2 regions of the Microbulbifer spongiae genome follow, and region 1 is predicted to be linked to the other one. Evidence: predicted binding sites of a transcription regulator. Region 1 holds the regulator's gene; the other holds the start of a gene.

Region 1 (8,765 bases):
AGATGCAACACATATTCCGATCGGCATACTACATATGCACGATATACTGCGCGCCGGCGTCATCTGAAATAAACAATCCTGTACGGAGCGGAAAAGTGCCGCAGCCGTCGCTAACCTACAAGGATACTCCAGTGATCCCAGAAGAACGGTTAAACAGTGCATTGAAGAGCATTCGCTGGTTGGTACTGGATGTAGACGGCGTCCTCACCGACGGCAAACTCTACTTCGACAACGGTGGTAACGAACTCAAAACATTCAGCACTCTGGATGGGCATGGCATAAAAATGCTGCAGAAATCCGGTGTGCATGTGGCCATTATTACCGGCCGGCGCAGCAGTGTGGTCGAGCGCCGCGCACACGAACTCGGCATCAGCAAGTTGATCCAGGGTCGAGAAGATAAATTCCACGCCTTGCAGGAGCTTTTGGCCGATGAGCCCTGTCGGCTTGAGGAGATCGCCTATATCGGCGATGACTATCCCGATCTTCTGGTCATGACGCGCATTGGTTGTCCAATTGCACCGCCCAATGCAGCCCAACCCGTGCGCGAGCATGCTATATGGATCACGGATGCCTGCGGCGGTGAGGGTGCTGTGCGCGAAGTCTGTGATCACATCATGCGGGCTCAGGGGACATTTGATATGGCGCTTGCCCCCTACCTTGGAGAAGGTTGATGCGCCGCACTTGGCTGCCGTTACTACTGGTTATACTGCTGATCAGTGTGGGGCTCTGGTTCTCCGAAAGCCCGCCGGAGCAGTTGCTGAGCATCCGCCCAACGCCCCAACAGCAGGACCGCGCCGCCGAACTGATCATTCGCAACGCCAAAACCCGGCACTTTGATCAAGAGGGTAACCTGGCCTACCGGGTGGATGCCCAGCAGATTACCTACTACCAGTTCAAACGCCGTGACCGGGCCGATCTAACAGAGCCACGCCTGCTCTTCTACGAGGATGACCAGCCTAAATGGCGCGCTGAATCCAGGTGGGGTACCGTCTACAATCGCGGTGAACGGGTAGTCCTGGAAGGAGAAGCGGTGATTGATGAACTACCCGCCACAGGTGGTATCAAATTGGAAACACCCAGCATTACTCTCCTGCCAGACAGGGAGTTCGCCGAAACCGACAAAGTTGTTACTATCACCTCCGGCCCCAACCGTACCACCGGCAAGGGCATGCGCGCCTATCTGAGTGAAGACCGGGTGGAAATCCTATCGGACGTTAAGAGCAGCTATGACACCGACTAACCTATTCCGTCACCTGTGCAAGGTTTCCACCGCTGCAGCCCTGTTATTCTTCACCGCGGGGGTAGATGCATTACCTGAAGACCGCGAACAGCGCGTGAATATCAGATCTGATGCGATGAATGCCGCTCTGAGCAGTAACCTGGTCGTTTACAGCAATAACGTTGTCATTACCCAAGGCTCCCTGAAAATACGCGCGGATCGTGTCGAGGTCTACTTCACAACCGACAAGGAGGTCCGGCGCGTCATCGCTGAGGGAAAACCCGCTCACTTCGAGCAGAAGATCCTCGCAGGGGAAAACCCCGTCAAGGCGCGCGCCCAGCGCATAGAATACTCTGTCAGCTCGGAAGAACTTCTCCTTACCGGCGAGGCCCTAGTGGACCGGGATGGCAATACCCTGGCAGCAGAAAAGATCAACTATGACCTCACCACCGAACAAATGAGTGCCCGGGGACAGACCGGGAAAGGTCGCGTAGAGATGATCTGGAAGCCGGAAAAGAAAGAATCCCCCGACAACGGGAGAGGGGGCCAATAGGTCCCTACCCGAGCCCGTATACAGTACTAATTCACTGTCAAACCTTTACCGGAAGGCACTCTGTGCCCACGGCAGGGAAAGATTTCGGAACACACTATGCCAACGCTCAAAGCGTTACACCTCGCCAAGCAGTACAAGAAAAGAAAAGTCGTTCAGGATGTCTCCGTCAGCGTCACCAGTGGTCAGATAGTTGGCCTTCTGGGCCCCAATGGTGCCGGGAAAACCACCTGCTTTTACATGATCGCCGGCCTGGTCCGGGCCGATACCGGGCGGGTATTAATCGATGATGAAGACATCACCGGCCTTCCCATGCATGGTCGTGCACGCAAAGGGATCGGCTATCTGCCCCAGGAGGCCTCGGTATTCCGTCGCCTGTCGGTGCGCGACAATATTCTCGCCATCCTTGAGACCCGTAAGGACCTGTCCCGCCCTGCACGCCAGCAGCAGGCCAAGGCACTGCTCAGTGAGTTCAATATTACCCATATCGAGCACAGTCTGGGGATGGCCCTCTCCGGGGGAGAACGCCGCCGGGTGGAAATCGCCCGCGCACTCGCCACAAATCCCAGGTTTGTATTGCTGGACGAACCTTTTGCTGGGGTAGACCCGATCTCGGTCAACGATATCAAGGACATTGTCCGCCACCTGCGCAACAGGGGTATTGGTGTCCTGATTACCGACCACAATGTGCGCGAAACCCTCGATATCTGTGAAACCGCCTATATCGTCAGTGAAGGCCATATTATCGCCGCCGGCACTCCGGAAGAAGTGCTCGTGAACCAGCAGGTGCGCGAGGTCTATCTGGGGCACGAATTTACCATCTAGAGGAAAAGCTGCCATTTTTGCGCTCAAATTCCGCACTGGGCAAGATTTATAGGCACGTTTATTGCTTGTGTTATCCCGACAAGCGGGGTAGTCTGCGCCATTATGGGTAACTTTTGGTGAATACCGGCCACCTCGGTTTGTAGCGCCCCACTATGAAGCAGTCTCTTCAGCTTAAGCTCGGCACCCAGTTGACCATGACCCCGCAGTTGCAGCAGGCAATACGCCTGTTGCAACTGTCGACAATGGATTTACAACAGGAGATCCAGGCCGCTCTGGACGGCAACCCCATGCTGGAAGTTGAGACTGACGAGGTTCTCTCTACAGCCAATATCGCAGAGAGCAACGCCCAGCAGGAGCCGACAGCTGGCTCAGAAAGTGCAATCGCCTCCTCCAGTGGTGAGCACGAACTCAGTGAAGACAGCTGGAGCCAGAATATTCCCGACGAGTTGCCGCTGGACTCCCGCTGGGACGAAATCTACGGCAACTACAGCAGTGGGTTCGATGGTGACAAATTAGAGTTTGAGCACAGTGCTCCCGGAGACAGTCTGCAGGATCACCTGCACTGGCAACTCAACCTCACCACACTATCTGCGCATGACAAGTGGATCGGTGAAAACCTGATTGATGCGATCAAGCCCTGCGGACTGCTGGGAACCCCCATTGCTCAGATCACAGCGTCCCTCCATGTTGAAGAGGATGAGGTCCTCGCCGTGCTCAAAGCGATCCAGCAGTTCGAGCCCACTGGCTGTGGCGCGCGGGACCTGCAGGAGTGTCTGCTGTTGCAGTTGCAGCAGCTGCCAGACAGCACACCCTGGCTTAAACAGGCCAAGGACATTATTGAACGCCATCTCGGTCTGCTCGGCAAACGGGACTTCCGCCAACTGAGCCGGCGCACAAACCTGAATGAGGCCCAGTTAGGCGCGGTAATTCGCCTGATCCAGACCCTAAACCCCACCCCCGGGGAGCGCTATGGCAGAGAGGAGACCGCCTACGTCATTCCTGACATCCTCGTTTCCCGCAAAGGGTTGCGCTGGCAGGTGGATCTGAATGGGGAAATCACCCCGAAAATCCGTATTAATAATCACTATGCCGCCTTGGTCAGGCGCGCAGATAACTCCAGAGAAAACAGCTTCCTGCGGGACCACCTCCAGGAGGCGCGCTGGTTTTTGAAAAGCCTGCAGAGCCGCCACGATACCCTGCTCAAGGTGGCGACCTGTATTGTTGAGAAACAGCAGGGATTCCTCGAAGAGGGTCCCGAGGCCATGAGACCGATGGTACTGGCAGATATTGCCCAAGCCATTGGCATGCATGAATCCACTATCTCCAGAGTCACCACCCAGAAGTACATGCTGACTCCCCGGGGCGTTTACGAGCTCAAATATTTTTTCTCCAGCCATGTCAGCACCGATTCCGGCGAGGACGCCTCGTCAACCGCCATTCGCGCAATGATTCGCAAGCTGATTGATACCGAAGCCCCACGCAAGCCCCTTTCGGACAATAAAATCGCCCAGGAACTCGACAGGCAGGGAATCAAGGTAGCACGCCGCACAGTAGCAAAATACCGGGAGTCCATGGGAATCCCCTCTTCCAGTGAGCGCAAACGCTTAGCCTGACCCGCCACTATCCACTCTTACACGGCAATGCTGCCCAGCGCTCGGTTTCATTACCCCCCAGCCGGCACTGGCTGACTACTCGACCCAAGCTTCACATGCAGTCACAAACTGACTGGCGCCCTGAAGGTTCAATCCCCAACCAAAACCCAAACTTTGAGTATATGCTTCCATTCTGGCCCACTTCCTAGTAGGGTTGCGGCCCGAAAGGAAGCCGTTAGCCGGTATGCGGTGCACTCGGTAAGGAGAAATCCATGCAGATCAACATTAGTGGTCACCACGTCGATATCACCCCTCCCATGCGCAGTTACTGCGAAAACAAATTGGAAAAGCTGTCTCGGCATTACGGCAACATTACTAACGCCCAAGTCATCCTATCCGTTGAAAAACTGATCCAGAAAGCCGAAGCCCGGGTACACATCAATGGCCATGACCTCTGTGCAGGCTCTGAGGATAGTGATATGTACGCGGCCATTGATGCGCTCGCGGACAAACTGGACCGCCAACTCAAAAAGCACAAAGAGAAGTTGCAAAGCCACCGCTGAATTATGACACTCGAAGCATTACTTTCCCCCCAACTCAGCTTTTGCCATCTGGCAGGGAGCAGCAAAAAGAAGTTACTGCTCAATATTGCCCAGGCGATCGCCGAGCAATATTCCCAACATGATGCCGATACCATCTTCAATCAGTTGATTGCCCGCGAGCGCCTCGGCTCCACCGGCATCGGGGAGGGTGTTGCCATACCACACTGTCGCCTGCCTGGTTGCAGCCAGCCAATTGGCGTGCTCTGCACCATCAAGCCTGCAGTAGATTTTGACGCTACAGATCGCCAACCTGTGGATTTACTGTTTGCCCTGCTGGTACCTGAAGATGCAGAGCAACAACACCTTGAGACACTTGCACAAATTGCCGCCCTGTTTTCCGATAACCGGATAAGGGATAAGTTAAGGCAGGCGAAAACCAGTGATGAACTCTACGCACTGGCCATAGACAGCGCCGCAGCCGCCTGAACTGAACGCTAAACTTCAGCCCAAGCAACCCATGCCCGGTGGAAACGGCGGTATGTGTGCACCACAAACCGCAAGTAAACAGTGATACATTGTTTCCAGTTTACAACGCCAGTGTGCCGACCTCACAAAGGGACTCTCTATGCGCTTGGTGATCATCAGCGGCCGTTCCGGCTCCGGTAAAAGCTCCGCTCTCCAGTTGCTGGAGGATGTGGGATTTAACTGCATTGATAATCTGCCGACCAGCCTGCTGCCCCAACTGGTCAAATGGGCTGGAGACCAGCCGCCACAGGAAAATACCCGTTTGGGCCTGGGCATTGATGCCCGTAACCTGTGGCAGGATATCAAACAGGCACCTCAGGTGATTGAATCCCTGCGAGCAAATGAAGTGCAATGCGATGTGATCTATCTGGATGCGCGCGAGCCGATACTGGTGCAACGTTTCAGTGAAACCCGCCGCAAACATCCCCTTAGCAATAACTGCACTCATCTGCTCGAAGCCCTCAATCAGGAGAGGGAACTGCTCTCCCCTATCGCAGCCATGGCAGATATGGTGATCGACACAAGCAGCCTGAGCCTGCACGAACTGCGTGAACTGGTTAAAAACCGGGTGGTGGGCAAACACTCCAATGGCATGGCCATTCTATTCCAGTCATTTGGCTTCAAGTACGGTGTACCGGTAGACGCGGACTTGGTATTCGATCTGCGCTGTCTTCCCAATCCCTATTGGGAGCCGGCCCTGAGAAAGAAAACCGGCAGGGACCCCGAGGTGATACAGTTTCTGCGCGCCCACCCAGAAACCGATAAGATGGAGGCCGACATCACCCAGTTCCTGCAGCGATGGCTGCCTTCCTACCAAAAAAGCAATCGAAGCTACACCTGCATCTCCATTGGCTGTACCGGCGGACGCCACCGCTCGGTGTACATGGTGGAACAATTGGCCAAAACCTTCTCACCGCAATTCGACAGCTTGCAGATCCGCCATCGCGAGCAACGGAGATAGCCATTCCATTGCGCGAAAGCCCCCTATGCATAAACAGCAACTCACCATTATCAACAAGCTCGGCTTACACGCTCGCGCAGCCAGCAAACTCGCACAAACTTCAGCGCGCTTTTCCTCCGATATCCAGGTGCATTGCCAAGGCAAATCCGTCAATGCCAAAAGTGTCATGGCGCTGATGCTACTGGCAGCGGGCAAGGGCACCGAGTTGACATTGGAAATTAACGGTCCCGATGAAGACGAAGCACTCAGCGCCATCTGCAACCTGATCTCGGATCGCTTTGGAGAAGCCGAGTAGACTGCAAAGACAGGCACCACTGGCTTGCGCCCCTCGAAGCACATAAAATCGCCGCAGCTTTATCCCGGCGGCTGCCGCCTTTCCAACCACTGCAGTAAGGATTCGTTGTGTCCAGCCCACCCCAAGCCGAAATCAAGTTCCGCGCCCAAAACCAGTTGAGCGCGCTGTTTGCCGCGCTCGATAGCGGCACAGGGCAGGAAGTCCGGCGCATGCTCAAAACTCTGACACCCCAGAGCATCGCACAACTGCTGGAAAGTTCCCCCCCCCGTATCCGCCAGGTTCTGTGGGGCCTTATCGACCGGGATATCGAAGGTGAGGTACTGCAGGAGCTCAGCGACGAGGTGCGCAGCCAGATCCTCAACACCATGGATACGGAGGAAATGGTGGAGATCATGGAGGGGTTGGATGCGGACGATATCGCTGACATCCTCCAGCAACTCCCCGAGCGCATCGTCGCAGAAGTGCTCTCATCCATGAGCGAGACGGACCGCCTGCGGGTGGAGAGTGTACTCGCCTACGATGAGAATACCGCCGGCGGCCTGATGGACACCAACACCATCTCGGTGCGCCCCAACCTGAGTCTGGATGTCGTCCTGCGCTACCTGCGCCGCCACGAACAACTCCCGGAATCCACTGACAGCCTGTTCGTCGTAAACCGCAAAGGGGAATATATCGGCCTGCTACCCCTGTCAAAACTGCTTACTACAGATCCTTCGGTCACGGTGCGCGAGGTGGTCAATACCGATGTGGAACCCATCCCCGCGGATATGCCCGATACCGAAGTTGCCCGACTGTTTGAGAAATACGACTGGATCACGGCTCCGGTGGTGGATGAAGAGAACCGCCTGCTGGGACGCATCACCATTGATGACGTGGTGGATGTGATTCGCGAGGACGCCGATCACTCGCTGATGAGTCTCGCCGGTCTAGATGAGGAGGAGGACACCTTTGCGCCCGTACGGCGCACCGCGCGCAGGCGCGCACTGTGGCTGGGTATCAATCTGCTTACTGCCCTCCTCGCCTCCTGGGTGATCAGCCTGTTTCAGAATACCCTGGAGAAGGTAGTGGCCCTGGCTGTACTGATGCCCATTGTCGCCAGTATGGGCGGCGTGGCCGGCAGCCAGACGCTCACCGTGGTCATCCGGGGCATGGCACTTGGGCAAATCGGAAAAAGCAACTTGAACTGGCTGCTCTCCCGGGAATTGGGTTCGGCTGCCCTGAATGCCCTTCTCTGGTCTCTGGTGATTGGACTGATCGCCGCTCTGTGGTTTGGCGACCTACACATCGCCCTGATCATTGTCGCGGCGATGGTGATCAATCTGATCACAGCGGCTCTGGCCGGAGCCATACTTCCAGTAGTATTGCGCGCCATACATATTGACCCCGCCCTGGCCGGTGGCGTGGCACTCACAACGGTGACAGACGTTGTGGGTTTTATGTCCTTCCTCGGGCTCGCCACCTGGTACTTTGGCTAAATGGGCAAAAACAGCCTGTGACGGAGCACCGCTACAGGCCTAGCAGAGTCGGGATAGCCTTCCAACACACGGAGTCCACAATGACCGGGTACAACGACCTGTCGAAGAGCAAAACCCAGCTCAAAAAGGAAATGCACGAGCTGCAGCAGCTGGGACAACAGTTGACTGAACTCTCCAAAGCCCGCCTGGCCGAAGTGCCGATGAGTAACACTCTGCGGGAAGCAATCATGACCTGTGCTCGCATCAAATCCAATGAAGCCCGCCGCCGCCAGATGCAATACATCGGAAAATTAATGCGCAGTGTTGATCACGAGGCCATAAGTGCTGCTTTGGAGAGGTTCAAGGAGCTTGACCGTCGGCACCTGCCCTTCGATACAATGGCCGAGGACTGGCGCAATCGCCTCCTGAAAGAGAGCACCGATGCTCAGGGGGACTTTTTTAATCAGTACCCAGAAGTAAACCACCAGCAATTGCGCCAACTGGTGCGCAACGCCAGTCGGGAAATGAAAAACAGCCTGCCCCCCTCCAACCAGCGCAAGTTGTTTCGCTATCTGCGGGATTTCTTTTCGCGAAAAGCCCAGGACAAGTCGGGGCAGGGTCAACGGGATAATCGGGACTAAGTCGACACTGGCTTTTACGGAAAGTAGACGACATTAGGTCGAACCAGGCAACGCCTGCCGACCAGTCCCACAGACAATCGACACTACGGCTTTTTTTCCATGGCCGGCTCGAAATCCAGTGCCAGGGAGTTCAGGCAGTAACGCAGATTGGTCGGTGCGGG
Region 2 (8,765 bases), 810 kb from region 1:
AAGTGCCCAAGGAGAACTGGTACGGATTGCAGCAGTACATTTATTTTGAGCGTAATGACTACAAAAGCGTGGCTGCTGTGCTGGAAAAAATGTTGCAGCATTATCCAAAGCCTGTGTACTACGTCACCTTGGCGGCAATGTACGGCGAGCTTAAGCGCGACAGGGACCAGTTGCATATGATGGAGGCGGCATACCTTGCCGGGGCTTTGCAGAAGGAAAAAGACCTGCTGAATATGGGCTATCTCTTTATGGGGTATGAGATGCCCTATAAGGGGGCCAAGGTCATTTCCAAAGGGATCAAGGAGAAGAAAATTCCGCGCAATGCCAAGAATCTGGAAACCCTGGCCCAGGCATACCAGATGGCTCAGGAACTGCAAAAGGCCATTCCGCAATTGGAGGCAGCAGCCAAGCTGTCCGACAAAGGCCAAATCTATTCCCGCCTGGCGAGTATCTATCTGGATCTGGATGAGAATGAGAAAGCCGTTGCGGCGGGCAAGAAGGCCCTGGCCAAAGGCGGGGTTAAACGCCAGGATCAATTGTATGTTGTAATGGGCATGGCCAATGCCAACCTGAAGCAATATGACGCTGCACTCAGCAGCCTTAAGAAAGCCCTGAAAGACAAGCGCTCTGAGAGAACTGCCAGGCAGTGGATCGCTTTTGTCGAGGGTGAAAAGGCCCGTGAAGAGAAGCTGGCAATTTAATTGTCTCAGCGTTTATTTTTTAAAAAGGCCGCATAGTTTCATGCGGCCTTTTTTTATGTTACAGCAATAACCTTTTGCTGTGCAGTAGCGGAAATACTCAGCCACCTTGAATAGGATTGGATTGTGCGTTCTCAGTCCATAGAATAATTGGCTCTCCACGCAGGCTGGTACTTTAGGGCAGCCCTAACCATCTCGTTTCCTCGACCGCGCCGACAAAGGCTTTCTATCTTCCGGAGCTGGTCACCAGCACTACTTCCACACTGCCACAGGTAGCATCTCCTTTGTATTGATAGGTGTTAGGGTGGCAGCAAAAATAGGTGTGAAACCTTGCACATAACTGCGGGTTTTGCCTCACCACTGGGGCACTTTAGGAATGGCTTCTTATGTAGCCTGGGAAGTGCCACTTTTCGGGTTAATCCGCTGGATAGGCAATACCCTTTTGGATAGCGCGCTCCAATAGGGTGAACAGGTGGTCAAAATCTTCTTTGAGGTGGGCATCTCCCCACTCGTTTGCGTGCAGTGGGTGGTGAAAGCGAAATGTTGCGAAAAACAGAGAGCGGGCAGTTGCAGGGCAGTTGTCGATTTCAAATGAACCGTCAGCGCAGCCGTCGGACAGGATCTGTTCAACCTGTTGGATCATAATCTCAACATGCGCTAACACGATTTTTTGCGATGTATTTTTCGCAAGTAATAAATAGGAGGCGAACAGCTCAGGGTCATCATCAGCCTTGTGCTGTTTGATAGCCATCAGTGTTTCAAACCACTCCCGCAAGCGCTCGCTGGGGCTGGAGGGTTTCTGCGCTATTGTGGCTAAGGGCGATGTGACCCTCTCAAACCACCGTGTCGTAATGGCTTCATGGAGCGCGGCCTTGGTGTCGAAATGCCGATACACGGTCCCGTGGCTGACGCCAAGTGCGCGCGCGACATCCACCACCGTCGTTTTGCGCGGGCCAAACCGGCGCAACACATCCTCAGCGGCATCCAATATCTGTTCAGTAGTAAGCATCTTATCGAAGAACCCTTGTTGGGCTTGACTTCAATTGGAATGACAATTATCGTAAATTGTCATTACAACGTCAACCAGAGCAGTTAACCGGTGATCTCTGTGGAAATGAGTGAATCTTATGTCTTTTGATCTGAGCGCCACTATACCGCGATCCAATCGGATTAGCCGTATTCTGGCCGGTACGCCGGGTCAGAAAAAGAAAAACCGCCTCTGCCCCCCAACTCCCCGCCTGGACGGCAGGAGGGCCCTGGTCACCGGAGGAGCGGCTGGCGTTGCAGAATTTGTCTCATGTGGATTGATGGAGCGCGGGGTCCAGGTGGTAACAGGGGCCAGAGGCCTGTCCCGCGGCACCGCTAGTCACACTGAAACAGACACGCTGGCAGTTGATTTGAGTGATCCCGCCCTTGACTCCAGTGGAGCCTCTTGCCTTTGGAACCAGTTGGGGGGCCTTGCAGCTCCGTTTCTTACCTAGTGCAAGCGGGCTGGATCAAGCAAACCCTTTCGAAATGGTAATCGCCAGAATGAGGAACCTAATTATTTTATTTTTCGGCACGCTACTGGCTGCTTGCGCCGCGAGCAAAGTGGATATCAGGGAAAGATCCCCAAATTTCAAGGATGGGGTATTTAGCAATACCAACCCGGTAGAAACCAAATCTTTCTGGGAAATTGTATGGAGTGGGCTTACTACCGAGACCCCTACAGAGCGTGCCGAGTGGCCGGACTGGGTGGAGGCACAGACGGATGATGCCCCGCTCGAACGGGTTTTGGGCAGTGATGCACGGATCACCTTTATAAATCATGCCACCTTTCTGATTCAAGTGGGCGGATTCAATATCCTGACTGACCCGGTTTTCTCCGAGCGTACCAGCCCGGTTTCTTTTATTGGACCGAAGCGGGTACATAGTCCGGGCATTGCTATTGACAGTTTACCCAGGGTTGATGTCATTCTGATCAGCCACGATCATTATGATCACCTGGACTTGAATACTATCAGCAAGTTGATTGAACGGGACAACCCAAATCTCTATATGGGACTTGGGGTTGGGCGGCGATTGTCGGTCTCTGAAAAAATTAGCGAGTTGGATTGGTGGGAGAATATACAGGTTGCTGACAACTTCCAGCTTTGGTTCCTTGATGTCCAGCACTTCTCTGGCCGTTCACTGACGGACCGAAACTCTACCCTTTGGGGCGGCTTTCTTTTGGAGGTTGGTGGTAAGAAAATCTATTTTGGCGGAGATAGTGGCTATGCGGATCATTATCTGCGTACCTATGAGCGCTTCGGGCCAGTAGATGTCGCCTTGCTTCCGATCGGCGCCTACGCACCCAGAAACTTATTCAAGCCTGTTCACCTGGACCCGTTTGAAGCTGTTCAAGCACATATTGACCTAAAGGCTAACCTATCGATAGGCATGCATTATGGGACCTTTCAGCTGAGCGCAGAAGCGCATAACGAACCCGTTGAACTTCTTGAGCAGGCCAAACGTGAGGCAGGTCTTCCTCCCGACACCTTTATTACGCTTGAGGTGGGGCAACCATTTCAGTTGCCCAATCTCGTCGCCTCCGGCATATAACCTGCACAGTGAATATTAGATACTGGTGCTGTATGCAGCCTTTTAATGGCTTTTGGTGGGGAATGGAATTTGTCGGAGAAACAGTATCGCTGAACAAATGCCGTCATTAATTTGTGCAGCGGTAATAAAAAGATGCCATGAAAAATAAATTGCCCAGGCAGATCCATAACTGGATGTGCCACAAAAATCTCAATTTCGAAAAGGGATTTACGAAATCGACGTGATAGGTTGATGTATGGATCGTTTGATGGCCAGAACACCGGGGAATTCAGGAGAACCTGATGAGTATTAGAAACACTGCCAGTAATTATGGTGCAATCGCCAAGTGGTTGCACTGGGTAACGGCTGTACTTTTTCTCGCATCCTATGTCAGTGTCTATTATCGACATTGGTTTACGCAGGAAGAGACCCCGGAAAATTGGGTCGCTCTGCAGATGCATTTATCCGTGGGGGTTACGATTGCTGTCGTTGTAGCGCTTAGAATTCTCTGGCGTATTGGCAGCCAAATACCGGATCCAGAGCCTGGAACGAGATTAGAGCATGTGCTTGCGCATACAGGGCACTATGTTTTATATGCCGTCATGATACTGTTGCCAATTACCGGGTATGTGGGTACTTCTGTAAATACAGAGTATTTTTTTCTGTTTGCTATCCCTAAATTCGAAAGCACAAGCTTGTACCAGCTCTTAATTGCGGATGGAATGGGTATTTCCTTCGAGGAGTTCGAAAAGCCAATAGATTTTATCCACAAAAACCTACTGGGAGCATGGCTGGCGTGGATTTTAATCGTGGGGCATATCGCAGCGGCGTTATACCACCACTTCATCAGGCATGACAGGACGCTGCAAAAGATGACAACAAAAGGCAGTATCCAGACCGCTGATGCACCGGGTAAGGCTCAAGTGCAGTTGGACAACAGAGAGGTAATTTAACGGGTACTACAGGTAGGGTTTTCACGGGTACAAATCTCACCGCCAAGTAAATTTTGGTTGGCCAGAGGCTATGCGGGCTGCGAGAGTTGAACCGCAGTTGCATAGGTCACAGTGCGTGCGCACTGACATTTACTGGATAGGCTTAGGGGAATTGTAAAAAAGCTTTGCTTGAGGGCTGGGTGGGGCTTTGAAGCCTTGCATGATCCCACTGGTGAATTCGTGACGAATAACCACGCAAGGTAACAGAACGATCGGCGTGAACTTTTCGCAGCGGCGAATCGCGCAAATGATTATACCCAGTGATTCTACAGAGTGGCTTTGATATCCTCAAACCGTACCCCGTGTTTCTCCAGCAATTGCTTCACCCGGTGGGAGTCGTTGCTGGATTTCTTGCGCTCACGGCTGATATTGAACAGCTTTCTGCCAGCCTCTGCCATCGAGTGGCAACTTCGGCAGACCTCGATGAGGTTGGCGAGGTTCAGTTGTTCGTAGTAATCCATTTGTTTGGTGCTGTCGTGCCCCAGTAACCGCTCAATCAGGGCGCTGGGGTTCAGCTCTGTACCGGGTGCAGATTGCCATTTCTGTCTCAGCCGGCATATCTCCTCTTCGACCACGGCCACTGTAATACGACCGCCATCTGCAAGGGTGCCCATACGGGTTATGCTGGCGTTGAGGTCGCGGAAGTTGGCTGTCCAGAGGGCATCCGGCGAGCGGCAGAAGGCAAGGTATTGTTCGCGCGCGGCTTTGTTGAATTTTACCAGGTAGCCGGACTTGCCGGAAAAGGTCTCCAGTTCAAAATCGATATTGGGTTCCAGGTCCTCTATCCGCTCCTTCAGAGAGGGGAGTTGGTAGGTCCACAGATCAATCCGGGCCAGCAGGTCTTCCCGGAACAGCCCTGCCCGGGATTGCTGGCTCAGGTCCCTGTTGGTGCCGGCGATCAGCTGGAAGTCACTGCGGACTTCCCTGTCCGATCCAAAGGGCATAAAGCGCTTATCCTCAATCGCCCGCAGTAGCATCGCCTGCTCATCCAGGCCCAGTTCACCGACCTCATCCAGAAACAGTAGGCCATTGTTGGCTTCCATCAAGAGACCTGGCCGGTTGGCTGCCGCACCAGTGAATGCGCCTTTCTTATGCCCGAAGAGCGCAGACATGGCATTTTCACCCCGCAAGGTTGCACAGTTAACCGCTACCAGGCGGCCATCGAGTTTGCCACGCTGTTTTCTGAGTGCATAAACCCGTTGGGCCAGTTGGGATTTGCCAGCGCCTGTGGGGCCGGTGAGCAGGATAGGCGCACTGGAGCGGATCGAAACCTGTTCCAGCTGTGCAATCATCTTGTTGAAGGCGGCGTTATTGGTCTCAATGCCGCCTTTCAGGTAAATGGTGCCCTCTTGGTGCTCTTTTTGGAAGCGCGAGGCGATCTGGTCGTACTTGGATAAATCGAGATCGATGATCTGGTATTCACCGGGCTGATTGCTGTTCCGTCTGGCCGGAGCGGTTTGCAGCAGCTGGCCCGGCAGGTAACCCGCCTCAGTGAGCAGGTAAAGGCATATCTGGGCAACGTGTGTGCCCGTGGTGATATGCGTGAGGTATTTTTCCCTGTCGGGCTTAAAGTCATAGCCGCGGGCAAAGTCAAGCAGGTTGCTGTAGACCGTTTCGAAGTCCCAGGGATCGTTGAAATTAACCCGATGGTGCATCACCTGGGTCTCGGGTGAGACCCGTGCAATATCCTCGGTGACTTGATTGGCGAGGCTTTGTGAGTGGTTATCAAATAGCAGCTCGAGACGTTCGATAAGTAAATCGTCGTGCTGGCACATTGAAATAGTGGGGCGCCACTTATCCCAGCGCTTTTCGCCCTTGCCGCGCCGATCCATGGTGGTGCCGAGAATACTGATGGCCACTGTTTTCATGCTATCAAATATAATAAATATCTATCATAAAAGATAGATATTGATTGTTTCCAAGTTGAGCTACAGGCTTCCAGAATGATTATTTTTGTAAAAATTTCATTTAAAAACAATAACATAAAAACTTTTTACGAGGCCCTGCACAGGTTGGCACTCTCTTCGCAATAGCTATAGTAATAGCACGAAAACCGTGCACTAAGAACACAGAATGAAGAGAGCAGAGCAGTGACACAGCAATCTTATGAAGTGATGCAGGAAGGCGGTGTGCCAATCAAATCCTGGACGGTCGGTGTGCCTTTTGAGGATGAGGCGAAGGAGCAGTTGAAGAATATTTCGCGGATGCCCTTTATTCATCAATGGGTGGCTGCAATGCCCGATGTGCACCTGGGCAAAGGGGCGACCATTGGCAGTGTTGTGCCAACGCTGGGGGCGGTAATTCCTGCGGCCGTCGGTGTGGATATTGGCTGTGGAATGATGGCGGTGCGAACCAGCCTGAAGGCCGGAATGTTGCCGGAAAACCTGGCGGGTGTGCGCAGCGCTATAGAGCGGGCTGTGCCGCATGGCCGTACCGGTGGGCGGCGGGGTAAGGGCCGGGGCCGGGATAAAGGAGCCTGGGCGAATTTACCCGATGATGTGATGGCCGCCTGGGTTCCCCTGGCAGCCCGGTTTGATGTGTTGAAAGAGAAGCATGGTGTATTGAAGAACACCAACAACATCAATCACCTGGGAACTCTGGGAACCGGTAACCATTTTATCGAGATGTGTCTGGATGAGCACGATAGCGTGTGGCTGATGCTGCACAGCGGCTCCCGTGGGGTGGGTAATCGCATTGGGACCTATTTTATTGAAATGGCAAAGAAAGACATGGCGCGTTGGCATATCCATCTCCCCGACCTGGATTTGGCCTACCTGTCGGAGGGCACTGATCATTTTGATGAGTATGTCGAAGCGGTCGAATGGGCTCAGAACTTTGCGCGTATTAATCGTGAGGTGATGATGGCCCGGGTTATCACAGCGGTGAAGGATACATTGGGACTGGCATTTGAGGCGCGTATGGAAGCGGTGAACTGTCATCATAACTATATCTCCCGCGAGCATCACTACGGACAAAATGTGCTGGTGACTCGAAAGGGCGCCGTGCGTGCCCGTGCTGGGGAAATGGGCATAATTCCGGGCAGTATGGGTGCGCGTTCATTCATTGTGCGAGGCCTGGGGAATGCAGAGAGTTTTTGTAGCTGTAGCCATGGAGCGGGGCGAGTGATGTCACGTACCAGGGCGAAAAAGTTGGTTTCTCTGGAAGCCCATCGTCAGGCAACTGCAGGGGTGGAATGCCGAAAGGATGCCGGTGTGATTGATGAGACTCCGTCAGCCTACAAGCCGATTGAGAAGGTGATGGAAGCCCAAAAGGATCTTGTTGAGATTGTATACACCCTAAAGCAGGTTGTGTGTGTGAAAGGGTAAAAGGAGGTTTGGATTGCCAGGGGATGGCGAGGGCTAAAAAGTGTTACAAAAGTTATAGGGCGTGCTGATGAGCAGGGAGTGTCACCACTTAAAATGATTGGCATACAGGTGGCCAGGTAAAACTGGTGACAACCTAATCAGCGCTGGGCGTAGGGTTGAGGATGCAGGCTCGATGCTTTAAAGCGGGTGTCAGCTGGCGCGCGTTTCCAAGCCTTTCGCTGGCCGGAAGTCATGCTCCGGTTGTTGTTATCCGCGGGTTCGAATCCCGTCACGTCCATCAAAAAATAGGCAGGGAACGGGTTGTGATTGTAATTGATGGCTCCCAGGGTGAAGGGGGCGGACAAATTTTCAGGACTGCGCTGAGCCTGGCAATGTGCCTGGGAAAACCGGTCCGTATAGAAAATATCCGCTCAGGAAGAAGCCGGTCCGGGTTACTGCGGCAGCATCTGGCCTGCCTGCGTGCGGCAAAAGAGATTAGCGGGGCAAAAGTGGCTGGTGATGCGCTCGGCTCATCGGTGGTGACTTTTGAGCCCGGCGCAGTGAAGTCGGGAGCATATCGCTTTGCGGTCGGTTCCGCTGGCAGCACTACCCTGGTCTTTCAAACGGTGCTGATGCCATTGCTGCTGACAGATGGGGTAAGTACATTGTATTTACAAGGTGGTACCCATAATGCTTGGGCACCAAGCTATGATTTTATAGAGAAGTGTTTTTTGCCGGTATTAGCGCGGATGGGTTGCAGTGTAGCGGTTGATCTCAAGAAATACGGGTTTTATCCGGCTGGTGGCGGTGACTGGCGCGTGAGGATAGTGCCAACAAAAAAAATCCAAGCGTTGACTCTCATGCAGCGTGGTGAAGTGAAGCGTAAAGAAGCGGTGGCACTATCGGCCCGTATCCCAACGCATGTGATCGAAAGGGAGCTCAACCGGGTTAAGAAAAAGTGCTACTGGGAGAATTCCTCACTACATCAAAAACTCGTGAGCTCAGACGGACCGGGAAATATGCTTTCACTGCGGGTAAATACAGGAGACGTTACAGAAGTGTTTGAATCCGTGGGGGAGCGAAACATCCGGGCTGAACGCGTGGCAGAGCGTGCAATCAGTGCCTTGAAGCGATATATGAAAGCGGGAGTGCCTGTGGGAGAGCATTTGGCCGATCAGCTTTTGTTGCCGATGGCGCTAGGTAATGGTGGT

Evidence for each region. The regulator sigma-54, encoded in region 1, starts transcription at its own class of promoters, with help from an activator protein. The targets are predictions, from matches to a motif close to TGGCACANNNNTTGCNNT.
Region 2: the regulator sigma-54 is predicted to act here: its motif matches at 6,263-6,280, upstream of M8T91_RS01570 (RtcB family protein).

Annotation. Positions count from the first base shown of each region.
Region 1 is NZ_CP098023.1:1,172,711-1,181,475, reverse strand. Features, by position in the region: gene M8T91_RS04885 (KpsF/GutQ family sugar-phosphate isomerase) at 1-67, shown strand, start outside; gene M8T91_RS04880 (KdsC family phosphatase) at 132-671, shown strand; gene lptC (LPS export ABC transporter periplasmic protein LptC) at 671-1,240, shown strand; gene lptA (lipopolysaccharide transport periplasmic protein LptA) at 1,227-1,772, shown strand; gene lptB (LPS export ABC transporter ATP-binding protein) at 1,869-2,594, shown strand; gene M8T91_RS04860 (RNA polymerase factor sigma-54) at 2,747-4,207, shown strand; gene hpf (ribosome hibernation-promoting factor, HPF/YfiA family) at 4,459-4,749, shown strand; gene ptsN (PTS IIA-like nitrogen regulatory protein PtsN) at 4,753-5,214, shown strand; gene rapZ (RNase adapter RapZ) at 5,354-6,214, shown strand; gene M8T91_RS04840 (HPr family phosphocarrier protein) at 6,240-6,509, shown strand; gene mgtE (magnesium transporter) at 6,617-7,984, shown strand; gene yjgA (ribosome biogenesis factor YjgA) at 8,065-8,604, shown strand; gene msrB (peptide-methionine (R)-S-oxide reductase MsrB) at 8,688-8,765, opposite strand, start outside.
Region 2 is NZ_CP098023.1:364,316-373,080, forward strand. Features, by position in the region: gene M8T91_RS01545 (tetratricopeptide repeat protein) at 1-701, shown strand, start outside; gene M8T91_RS01550 (TetR/AcrR family transcriptional regulator) at 1,114-1,707, opposite strand; gene M8T91_RS01555 (MBL fold metallo-hydrolase) at 2,214-3,278, shown strand; gene M8T91_RS01560 (cytochrome b) at 3,560-4,210, shown strand; gene rtcR (RNA repair transcriptional activator RtcR) at 4,516-6,117, opposite strand; gene M8T91_RS01570 (RtcB family protein) at 6,340-7,575, shown strand; gene rtcA (RNA 3'-terminal phosphate cyclase) at 7,878-8,765, shown strand, end outside.